Linked DNA regions of Herpetosiphon gulosus. The protein of the gene in region 2 interacts with the protein of the main gene of each other region in a pairwise test. Links are inferred from orthologs where the notes say so. Each region holds a gene or a part of one and is shown on either strand. Other genes may lie near its edges.

Region 1 (4,455 bases), on a different replicon or contig from region 2:
GGCAGTCGTTCTACGATGGTTTACCGTATAATAACAATAGCATTCGCATGTTTGCCAGCACCACGTGTTGGCCAAGCACCAACCTAGGAGGGGTTGCGCCATGGAATTTCGAATGGGTATGTCGCCGGAGGCGCTAGCACAACAAGCCATGTCAACCAAAGCCTCGCCCGCTTTGATTGCACTTAACAATATGCTGGTGCTTTCAACCCACGAATTGCAACAATTGATCCAACAAGAGCTTGAGGAGAATCCCGCTTTAGAGAATGTTGACCTAGAGCCAGATGAAACTTGCTCGCGTTGTGGCCGCCCCTTGATTGAGATGCTCTGTTTATACTGCGTTCACGAAGATCAGCGCTTGGCCGAGGCTGAACGTGGCGATTATACCGCTGCTGGCGAAGACGATGAATTTGATCCTTTAATGATGGTGGCAACTCCTGCCCAACTCAGTGAGGTGTTGCTACGCGATTTACGCGCTTCGTTGCCTGAGCAAGATTATTTTATCGCTGAATATTTGGTTGGCTGTTTGGATGACCAAGGTTTTCTTGATGCCAATACTGCCGATATTGCTGCAACCCTGACGATCGACGAAGAACGGGTGATTGTAGTGTTGCTCAAATTGCAAGATATTGCCCCAGTTGGAGTTGGGGCGCGTGATGTGCAAGAATGTTTGTTGTTGCAGTTGCGCCGTTTAGCTGAAGAAGATGTACATCATCCCTATGTTGAACGGGTAATCACCGAATTTTGGAATGATTTGGCGGAGCATCGTTATGGGGCAATTGCCCAAGCATTAAACGCCGAATACGATGATGTGGTTGGAGTGCGCGAGTTTATTCGTGAACATTTGCGCCCCTATCCGTTAGCGCTTAGTGGCGAAGGTTCAGCCCGCACCAACTATATTATGCCCGATGTGATTATTCGTGAGAACGAAGGCAAGCTCGAAGCTGAAGTGCTGATGTCGGATCGCAGCTTTTTGCGGATTAATCCGCTATATCAATCGTTAGTCAAACGAGGCCGCGAAGCTGAAGCGGAAATGTCTTCCGAAGATCGCGATCATCTTAGTCAATATGTAGCACGTGCTCAAATGTTCCTGACCAACATTCGCCAACGCCGCGAAACCATCCGCCGGATTAGTGAGTTTTTGATTGAAACCCAAGAAGATTTCTTGCGCCAAGGCGTGCGTTTCCTGCGGCCAATGACTCGTGCCGAGGTTGCTGATGGCATTGGGGTGCACGAATCAACTGTGAGCCGTGCGACCGCCAACAAATATGTCCAATTGCCCAATCGCTCGGTGATTCCGTTCAGCCATTTCTTCACGGCCTCGTTGAATGTCAAGGATGTGCTGTTAGAATTGGTGCAAAATGAAGTGCGTCCGCTCACCGACCAAGAGTTGGTTGAATTGTTGGCTGAACGTGGCTTTGATGTAGCGCGGCGCACGATTGCCAAATATCGTAATCAATTGAATATTTTGCCCTCAACCTTGCGCTAAGCAGGGGTTCAGGGAAAGGCTGTGTGATGCAACGTTGGCGACATTGGCTCGAATGGTTGGTGCTCGGCGGATTAAGTGTATTAATTGCCCGTTTGATGTTGCGGTTGTTCGCGGCCAACCCTGAACAGCCGTTTACCCAAATTGTGCTGTGGTTGAGCCAAGGCTTAGTTTGGCCGTTGGCATGGCTTGATCAAGCGCAACCAACGACAGGTGTGCGTTTCGAGCGTGGCACGTTCTTGCTTATTATGCTTGGACTGATCGGGATGGGCATTTGGCAGTTGCGCCAAGCACGGAGAACTAACCATGGAATGGAGTAGCTTCTTTCGGATTGTCGGTTGGACGATCGCCATTGCTGGTGGCTTGGGCTTGGCGGGCCTAGCCTTGATTTGGTATCGACTTAAAAGCCTGAATGTGCCTGATGGCGCTTCCTATCGCGAAACGATGCTGCGTGTGCCGCTCAGTTTGGTGATTGTGCTTGATCTGCTGGATTTGGCGTTTGATGTGTTTGCTGCGCCAATTTCGTGGATTGTGCTGAGCCATTTCAATTTGCAAGGCTTACGCCGCGTGAGCGTGGTCGAGGCTTTGATTCCAGGCACGCAGGTTATTCCGTGGATGACCGTGAGTTGGTTTGCGGTACGGCTGTTTGATCGCTATGCCCAACCAGATGAAAGTGTTGAGCCATGAGCAATGAGGCCACTTTGAAGATTAGCCTAATTATAAATCCGGCTTCGGGTACGTCTGAGCAAGGTGCTTTGCTACTCGAAACGCTCGCCCCAATGAGCGGCGTGACCATCTTAACGACCGATGCTGCTGGTGAGGGCGAACGTTTGGCGCGGCAAGCAGTCGCTGAGGGGGCAGAATTAGTCGTGGCGGCTGGCGGTGATGGCACGATCAACGAGGTTGTCAAAGGCTTACTCGAAGCCGAACGGCGGGTGCCATTGGGCATCATTCCGCTGGGCACTGGCAACGATTTGGCGCGTACTTTGGCCTTGCCAACCGATCCATTAGAAGCATGGAAATTGATTTTGGTTGGCGAACGGCGCAAGCTTGACGTAATCGAGATTCGCACACCTCGCGAATTGCATTATGCCTTGAATGTATCGGCGGGCGGCTTTAGCGGCCAACTCAACGAAGCCATGTCGAGTGAAGTTAAATCGGCATGGGGGCCGTTGGCTTATTTGCGAGGAGCCTTGGGTGTTTTGCCCGATTTGACTAGCTATCGCACCACGATTCAATACGATGATCAAGCGCCTGAGCAAGTTGATGCGCTGAATATTATTATTGCCAATGGCCGAACCGCTGCGGCTGGGGTGCAAGTTGCTCCATTCGCCAACCCCGAAGATGGCTTGCTCGATGTGGTGATTGTGCATTATGGCTCAATTATGCAATTGGCGGGAGCGGCGGCACGCTTATTGGTCAATGGTAATTATCTGAATAGCGAGTTGGTTGAGTTGCGGCGGGCCAAAAAAGTGCAAGTTATCTCCGATCCCGAAATTTGGTTCAACGCCGATGGCGAATTAATTACCAACGAGCCGATTGTATTCGAGGCACTGCCGCAAGCCTTGGAAGTGGTGGTGGGTGCTGAGTATCAAGCAGTAATTGAGGATTCAGGGGCGAGGAGTCAGGGGTCAGGGATTAGCGATTAGGGTTGCTAAGATATTCCTGAACCCTAGCCCCTAGTTGTAATGGTTTATCGCGTTAACAACGGCCAGCATGCCCTCACCCCCTGACCCCCTCTCCCGCACGCCGTGGGCGAGGGGCTGGGGGTGAGGGAACGAGCACTGGTTGCCAACCCAATGAACCCTAGCCCCTAGTCGCTGGCCCCTCGATAAAAGGAGTCTTACTATGAGTGACGATTTACGTGATGAACTGCGCGAGTTAGCAGGTTATCGCAATGAAGAAAGTGATATTTTGGGTGTTTTCAATGCTGATGAAATTGAACAAACCCAAGATTTTACCGTGACCGATATTGAACAAGGCGAAACCGAAGCTTACGCCGATTTGAGCGAACCCTTCGAGTCGCTTGATGAATTAACCAGCGAAAACCTACGCGAAGGCGAAACCGACGATGTGATGGAGGCAATCCAAGAAGGTCTAAGTTATGTGCCACCAATCGACGACCCTTTAAATTTTGATGCTGCGGAGTAGGAACGAGGCTATGGGCTTATGACATCCTAAATCAGTTTGTGATGTGAGGCTCATAGCCATTATTCCTCTGTGCTTCTACATTACTGGCGGATGCCTGATTTCTAACAACTAATCCCAATCCCTCCTTATTCAACCAAACGCCCAGCAACACTATATTCTTGATGATTGAAGGCCGTCTGTACTTGCTCACTGGCAGTGGGAATTAATTGGGTATCCAGTTGCAATCGAAGTCGATCATGTTCATCGCGATAGGGCTTGACCACAATCGTACGCTGCCAGAGCGGATCAGTCGCGGGATAATCGCTGCGTTGATGGGCTCCACGGCTTTCGGGGCGCATCAAGGCTGCCAAAATTGTCGCTTCTGCAGTTAACAACATCGATTGTAAATCTAAAGTTGCGGCTATATCAGCAGCACCAACTGAGCGTTGTTGAGACTGAAACCGCAGCGTATTTAGTTGATCAAGGCTGGCTTCGAGGGTTTGTTCGTTGCGTACCACGCCAGCGCCATGCCAAACCACTTGTTGTAATTGGTCGATTAGGCTGCGTTGGAAGGCTCCTGATTGTTGACTAGCCCAAGCCAAACGCTCAGCGGCTGCTTGCATTTGGGCTTCGTGCAGGCTTTGTTTGCTGTGGTGACGCACATATTCGGCGGCATGTTGGCCCGCAATTCGCCCAAATACCAAAATTTCGGCCAAACTATTGCCGCCTAGCCGATTAGCCCCGTGCACGCCAGCCGTAACCTCGCCCGCCGCATATAACCCAGCAATGTTGGTCGCATGGCTGAAAGGCTCGACCTGCAAGCCCCCCATCGAATAATGGGC
Region 2 (5,374 bases):
TTATGAAGGAATTCAATATGGAAAATTTACCTCTTTTGACTGAACAATGGATTAAACTACTACAAGAAAAAAAAGACCGAGATGCTTTAGATTTCTACTGTACAAATATCATACCTAATATTATACCTAAGCTAAAAGAGAATTTCATTAAAAATCATAATATCCAGCCTAACTACGATGGTATTATATCACTTCTTGGATTTACTCCTGATACAGTGATATTAACGTACCTTTTTGCAAAACCTAAAAAATTAATCGTTTTGCATACTAAAGAAACTGAAAGATTTCTTGATGATGTAGTAAAATATACATCTATACCCATAGGTAACTTTTATCATGAGGTTTTTATAGAAGATCCTTCAATCGATATATATCGTGCGTTAGAGGTATCTATTAACCGGTTTGATAAAGATGAAAAGATTGCAATAGAATTAACTGGTGGAAAAAAAACTATGGGGGGTGCATTAGCCGTTGCCGCTGGCTTACTAGATATAGATCAACTATATATTGATTATAAAGAGTATATGCCAAGCTTCAGAAAGCCAAAACCTGAATCAACATATATACATCTAGTAACAAATCCATTACGACTATCAATAGATGTGTTTGGTAATATTGATCTAGAAAGGGCATCTATGTTCTTTAATGAAGGAAAATATGATGTCAGTGAAGAATTATTCATTCAATCCAGTAAAAAAAATGAATAATCCAAGAATAGCTGAGATATGTTCCAAGTTATCAAGGTTTTATTATTTATGGAATACTTTCAATTTTAATGAAGCATTTTCTATATCAAAAGAATTATTCAATCAAATATTACAATTCTCTAATCTATTTGTCACAAAATTCAATATAGATTTAAATATATTACAAAATCAAATGACCACTATCGATTTATTACATCAAAATAATAGATTGAAACTATTATGGAATTTCTTTTTTACTGCAGAAAGGTATGAGAAAAATAATCAAAATGATATATCAGCTCTCTTATACTATAGAACAATAGAGAGCATTTTTGATAATGCATTAAAAGATATTTCTGAAAACTTTGATAGAAGCAATCCTAATTACGAAACTTTGTCAAATAATCCAGAAGAATTAAAAAATGATTTTATTCGAATAAAATCAGAATACACCAAGCGTTCTATAAGTAATTTACCAAAAAATCTATCGCTTGTTGATTCTTATTGTTTATTAGAGGCGGCTGGAAGTGAATTAATGAAAAATAATCAAAAATTTCAATCCAAAAGGGTAATAGGCGTATCAGAAACAAGAAATGTTAGTATATATGCACATGGAATAACTCCTATGAATAAAAATTCCGTCGAAAAAATAAAAAACCTAGCTATTGATATATTATTAACTTATATAAATATAAAAGGCATAGAAAGCATTGAACATGAAAGAGAAAATTTTCAATTCCTGTTACTTGATAATAAACAATAATTAAATATAGCATATCGATATAATGCAGTTTCTCATGGAATTTAATTTATATCGATATGCCAATATTCTATCCTAATAAAATTCCCTAATTTACAATCTTATTTTGCCGCACACCCAACAAATAGATTCCAAAAAGAATCACCATCACGCTATCGATAGCGATGGCGATGCCTGCTTGTTGGCTGAGATAACGCGAACCTTGGGCCAAAACCAGGCCGATAAACACCAATTTGCTGCTGCCAGCAATCAGCAAAATCAATGGACGCTGAGCCACATTCCAAGCACCATACAACAATAAAATCCCAATCAACGTAATCAACGCGCCCCAATTACGCACCACGACTTCGACCAATGGCCCGCTCATGGTCTCGCCAAAGGTCGATTGCAAGGCCGATTGGGGATCAATTGCCGCCATGATCATTGAGCAGGTCAATAACCCAGAAACCAGCATAATCCACTTCATCTTAGTCATAATCCAGCGCATACCACCTCACACATCTAAATAACTAGGCGGCTATCATAGCATGGTTTAGCACGACGCTTAACAAACTTAACTACTTATTTTTCGGCTAAATTGGTGGGTCAACCAACGAACGCCCGCTGGAGCAAACTCCAAGCGGGCGTTACGATCACCGTGTTCAAGCGCACATTTAGCCGCGTTTTTCGACTGGGACGAAATCGCGAGCATCGTAACCAGTGTAGATCTGGCGTGGGCGAGCAATTGAAGTTTCCTTGTCGTTGTGCATTTCATCCCACTGGGCCAACCAACCGACCGTGCGAGGAATGGCAAACAACACTGGAAACATATCAACAGGGAATTTCATTGCTTGGTAAATAATGCCCGTGTAGAAATCGACATTGGGGTAGAGCTTGCGTGAGACAAAATAATCGTCTTCGAGCGCAATCTTTTCAAGTTCCAAGGCAATGTCGATCATTGGGTTGCGCCCAACGACTTCAAATACATCGTAGGCCAGCTGCTTGACGATCGCAGCGCGAGGATCATAGTTCTTGTAGACACGGTGGCCGAAGCCCATCAACAAGACTTCACGATTCTTGACGCGGCGGATGTAATCGGCAACATTGCTGGCGGAACCGATTTCTTGCAACATGCGCAGCACTTGCTCGTTTGCACCACCATGCAGCGGGCCATACAAGGCTGCGGCTGCCCCAGCCATTGCTGAATAAGGATCGACGTTTGAGCTACCAACTGAGCGCATGGCATTCGTGCCACAATTTTGCTCGTGGTCGGCATGCAAAACGAACAAAACATCCAAGGCCTTTTCCATAATTGGGTCTGGAATGTATGGATCAGCTCTTTGGAACATCATCTTCAAGAAGTTGCCAGTATAGCTCAACGAATTATCGGGGTAAACATAGGGCAAGCCCATGCGTTTGCGATAGGCGTAGGCTGAGATCGTTGGCACTTTGGCGATCAAACGAGCAATCTGCAAACGGCGCATCGCTGGATCTTTGATGTTTTTGGCTTGAGGATAGAAGGTTGACATTGCACTCAAGGTGCTAATCAACATCCCCATGGGGTGCGCATCAAAGTGAAAGCCATCCATCAACTTCTTAATGTTTTCATGCACCATTGTGCGATGGGTAATTTCATGAACCCATGCATCAAGTTGCGGTTTGGTTGGCAGTTCCCCATTGAGAATCAAGTAGGCGGTTTCGAGGTAGCTACTGCTATCAGCCAATTGCTCAATTGGGTAGCCGCGATAGCGCAGAATCCCAGCGTCGCCGTCGATATAGGTAATTGAGCTACGGCATGATGAGGTGTTATTGAAGCCTGGGTCGTGGGTCATCAGCCCAAAATCTTCGGCATCTGCTTTGATCTGACGTAAGTCGAGGGCGCGGATGGTGCCATCGACGATGGGCAATTCGTAAGTTTTCCCAGTACGATTATCGGTGATCGTCAAGCTGTTAGTCACCAGCGACCTCCTAAAAGCTTAGAACAAAAAATGAGGCGACATTGCCCCAAAAATCCTGATTGGTTTGTCATTGTAACATAAGCTTGAGCCTATTCGTTGCTTAAATAGGCCATCATGACGCACTATGTTAGCACACTGCGTTAGACTGCTGCCTTGGGATGTTCGACCAATTCAGTTAACACTCCATGCAAGGCTTTGGGGTGAATAAAGGCAATCCGAGTTCCATGAATTCCAGGCCGCGCTTGTTGATCGATCAAGCGCACACCTTGGGCTTGCAAATATTCTAAAACATGATCAATATTTTCGACAGTGTAGGCCACATGATGAATACCCTCGCCGCGCTCAGCCAAAAATTTGGCAAAGGCGGCATCAGGGCTGGTTGGGGCGATCAATTCAAGTAATGTAGCGCCAACCTGGCCCACCGCCACCCGCATATGCCGTTCCGGCATCTCGATAATTTCCCAAGCGTCAAGGGCGAGTTGCTGGCGATAACTGGCAATCGCTTGCTCAAGATCGTGCACAGCCAAGCCCAGATGATCAACTCGCGTCAGCAATTGCTCCATTGCATCCTCACAAACACGTCCAAAAATCAGCATTTAGTTTAAGTGTAACGCTTCCACGATCAAACGTAAAGGCTCAGCCATGCGCTAAAATCGTGTTATTGATTGAGGTTTATGCATAATCAAAATACTATTTCTGATAAATTGCAGCAGCTATGCCATACCACAAATTGTCACTTAGGGGGTGGAGGGGGATGAAAACCCCTGCGTTTTCCTCCGGCGGAGGGACGGAAGGGTGGCGAAACGTATAGATTCAAAATCGAGAATACCTGTATAAACCCTATACTAATCATAAATACTATCTTGACAACCGTCTGTCTGGACGGTATTATACCGTCTATCTGGACGGTTTGGAGTTTTGCATGACCAAGAAAGATCCCCAAGCCACCAAAGCCAAGCTTTTGCATGCCTTAATTGCCGTCATTATGCGTGATGGTGCGGCCAACGTAACCCTCGAAGCGATTGCCAAAGAAGCCAGCGTGAGCAAAGGCGGCTTGCTGCATCACTTTCCAACCAAGGAGAGCTTATTTCAGGGCTTGCTGGATCTCGCCAAACAGGCGTGGGAAACATGTTTAGCCGGAGAATTGGCTAAACAATCGCCTGAGGTAGTAGGTTATTGGTGTCGAGCCTACGTGCATGCTAGCTTCAGCCAGCCGCCGGAAGATATTCAAATGCTGCATGCGGTGCGGCGAGTGGTCGCCATCTATCCTGAGTTATTTGATTATTGGCGCGAAACCTACGTGCAAACTACTCCAGCACCTGCTGACGATGGCTTAACGCTTGGACGTTCGCTCACCATTCAACTGGCCTGCGATAGCCTATGGTTCAGCGAATTAATCGGCTTGCCAATTATTTCAGCGGCGGCCCAACAGGCGCTTTACGATGAATTATTGAGGTTAACCTATGAGCCTTGATACGCTCACATCCACAACGACCAACCCAATCGAGAACTGGAGCCAGATTGTTTGGAAGCCACGCTTTTTTGCCATTTGGCTGGGCCAAGCTAGCTCGTTGGTTGGGAGTGCTCTGACCCAATTTGTATTAATTTGGTGGATCACCCAAACTGTCGGTACGGCCCACGCCTTATCAATCGCTGGAATGATGGCCTTGTTGCCGCAAGCAGTATTTGGGCCAATCGGCGGCATTATCGCCGACCGCTGGAATCGCCGCCTCATTATGATTAGCAGTGACCTAATTTCAGCGATTAGCATGATTATTTTGATTGTGCTTTTTACGACTGAGCAGATTCAGCTTTGGCATATTTACACGCTGATGTTTTTGCGCAGCACGATGCAGGCCTTTCAAAGCCCTGCCGCAACCGCCAGCACCAGCCAACTTGTGCCGCCCGATTGGCTAACTCGGGCGGCTGGCATGAACCAGATTATTTTGGGCTTGATGAGTGTGGCGGCGGCTCCACTTGGTGCATTGGCG

Evidence for each region. Proteins that work in one complex are often made in the same cells at the same time.
Region 1: the proteins of ABEB26_RS04695 (region 2) and ABEB26_RS18450 interact in binary tests that used the Escherichia coli proteins (3 or more experiments, as listed by UniProt). The link is inferred for Herpetosiphon gulosus from one-to-one orthologs.

What each region holds. Positions count from the first base shown.
Region 1 is NZ_BAABRU010000014.1:3,578-8,032, forward strand. Bases 1,207-4,149 are described here. They hold ABEB26_RS18450 (diacylglycerol/lipid kinase family protein), read left to right. Parts: upstream 1,207-2,166; coding sequence 2,167-3,132; downstream 3,133-4,149. Other genes in these bases: rpoN (RNA polymerase factor sigma-54), read left to right, coding at 1,207-1,486; ABEB26_RS18440 (hypothetical protein), read left to right, coding at 1,513-1,803; ABEB26_RS18445 (hypothetical protein), read left to right, coding at 1,790-2,170; ABEB26_RS18455 (hypothetical protein), read left to right, coding at 3,332-3,634; ABEB26_RS18460 (FAD-binding protein), read right to left, coding at 3,760-4,149. Also shown: more of rpoN, read left to right, coding at 101-1,206; more of ABEB26_RS18460, read right to left, coding at 4,150-4,455. UniProt on the Escherichia coli protein: In vitro phosphorylates phosphatidylglycerol but not diacylglycerol; the in vivo substrate is unknown.
Region 2 is NZ_BAABRU010000003.1:180,375-185,748, forward strand. Bases 1,242-4,084 are described here. They hold ABEB26_RS04695 (citrate synthase), read right to left. Parts: upstream 3,384-4,084; coding sequence 2,100-3,383; downstream 1,242-2,099. Other genes in these bases: ABEB26_RS04685 (hypothetical protein), read left to right, coding at 1,242-1,449; ABEB26_RS04690 (hypothetical protein), read right to left, coding at 1,535-1,921; mce (methylmalonyl-CoA epimerase), read right to left, coding at 3,524-3,946. Also shown: ABEB26_RS04680 (hypothetical protein), read left to right, coding at 18-707; more of ABEB26_RS04685, read left to right, coding at 658-1,241; ABEB26_RS04705 (TetR/AcrR family transcriptional regulator), read left to right, coding at 4,306-4,857; ABEB26_RS04710 (MFS transporter), read left to right, coding at 4,847-5,374.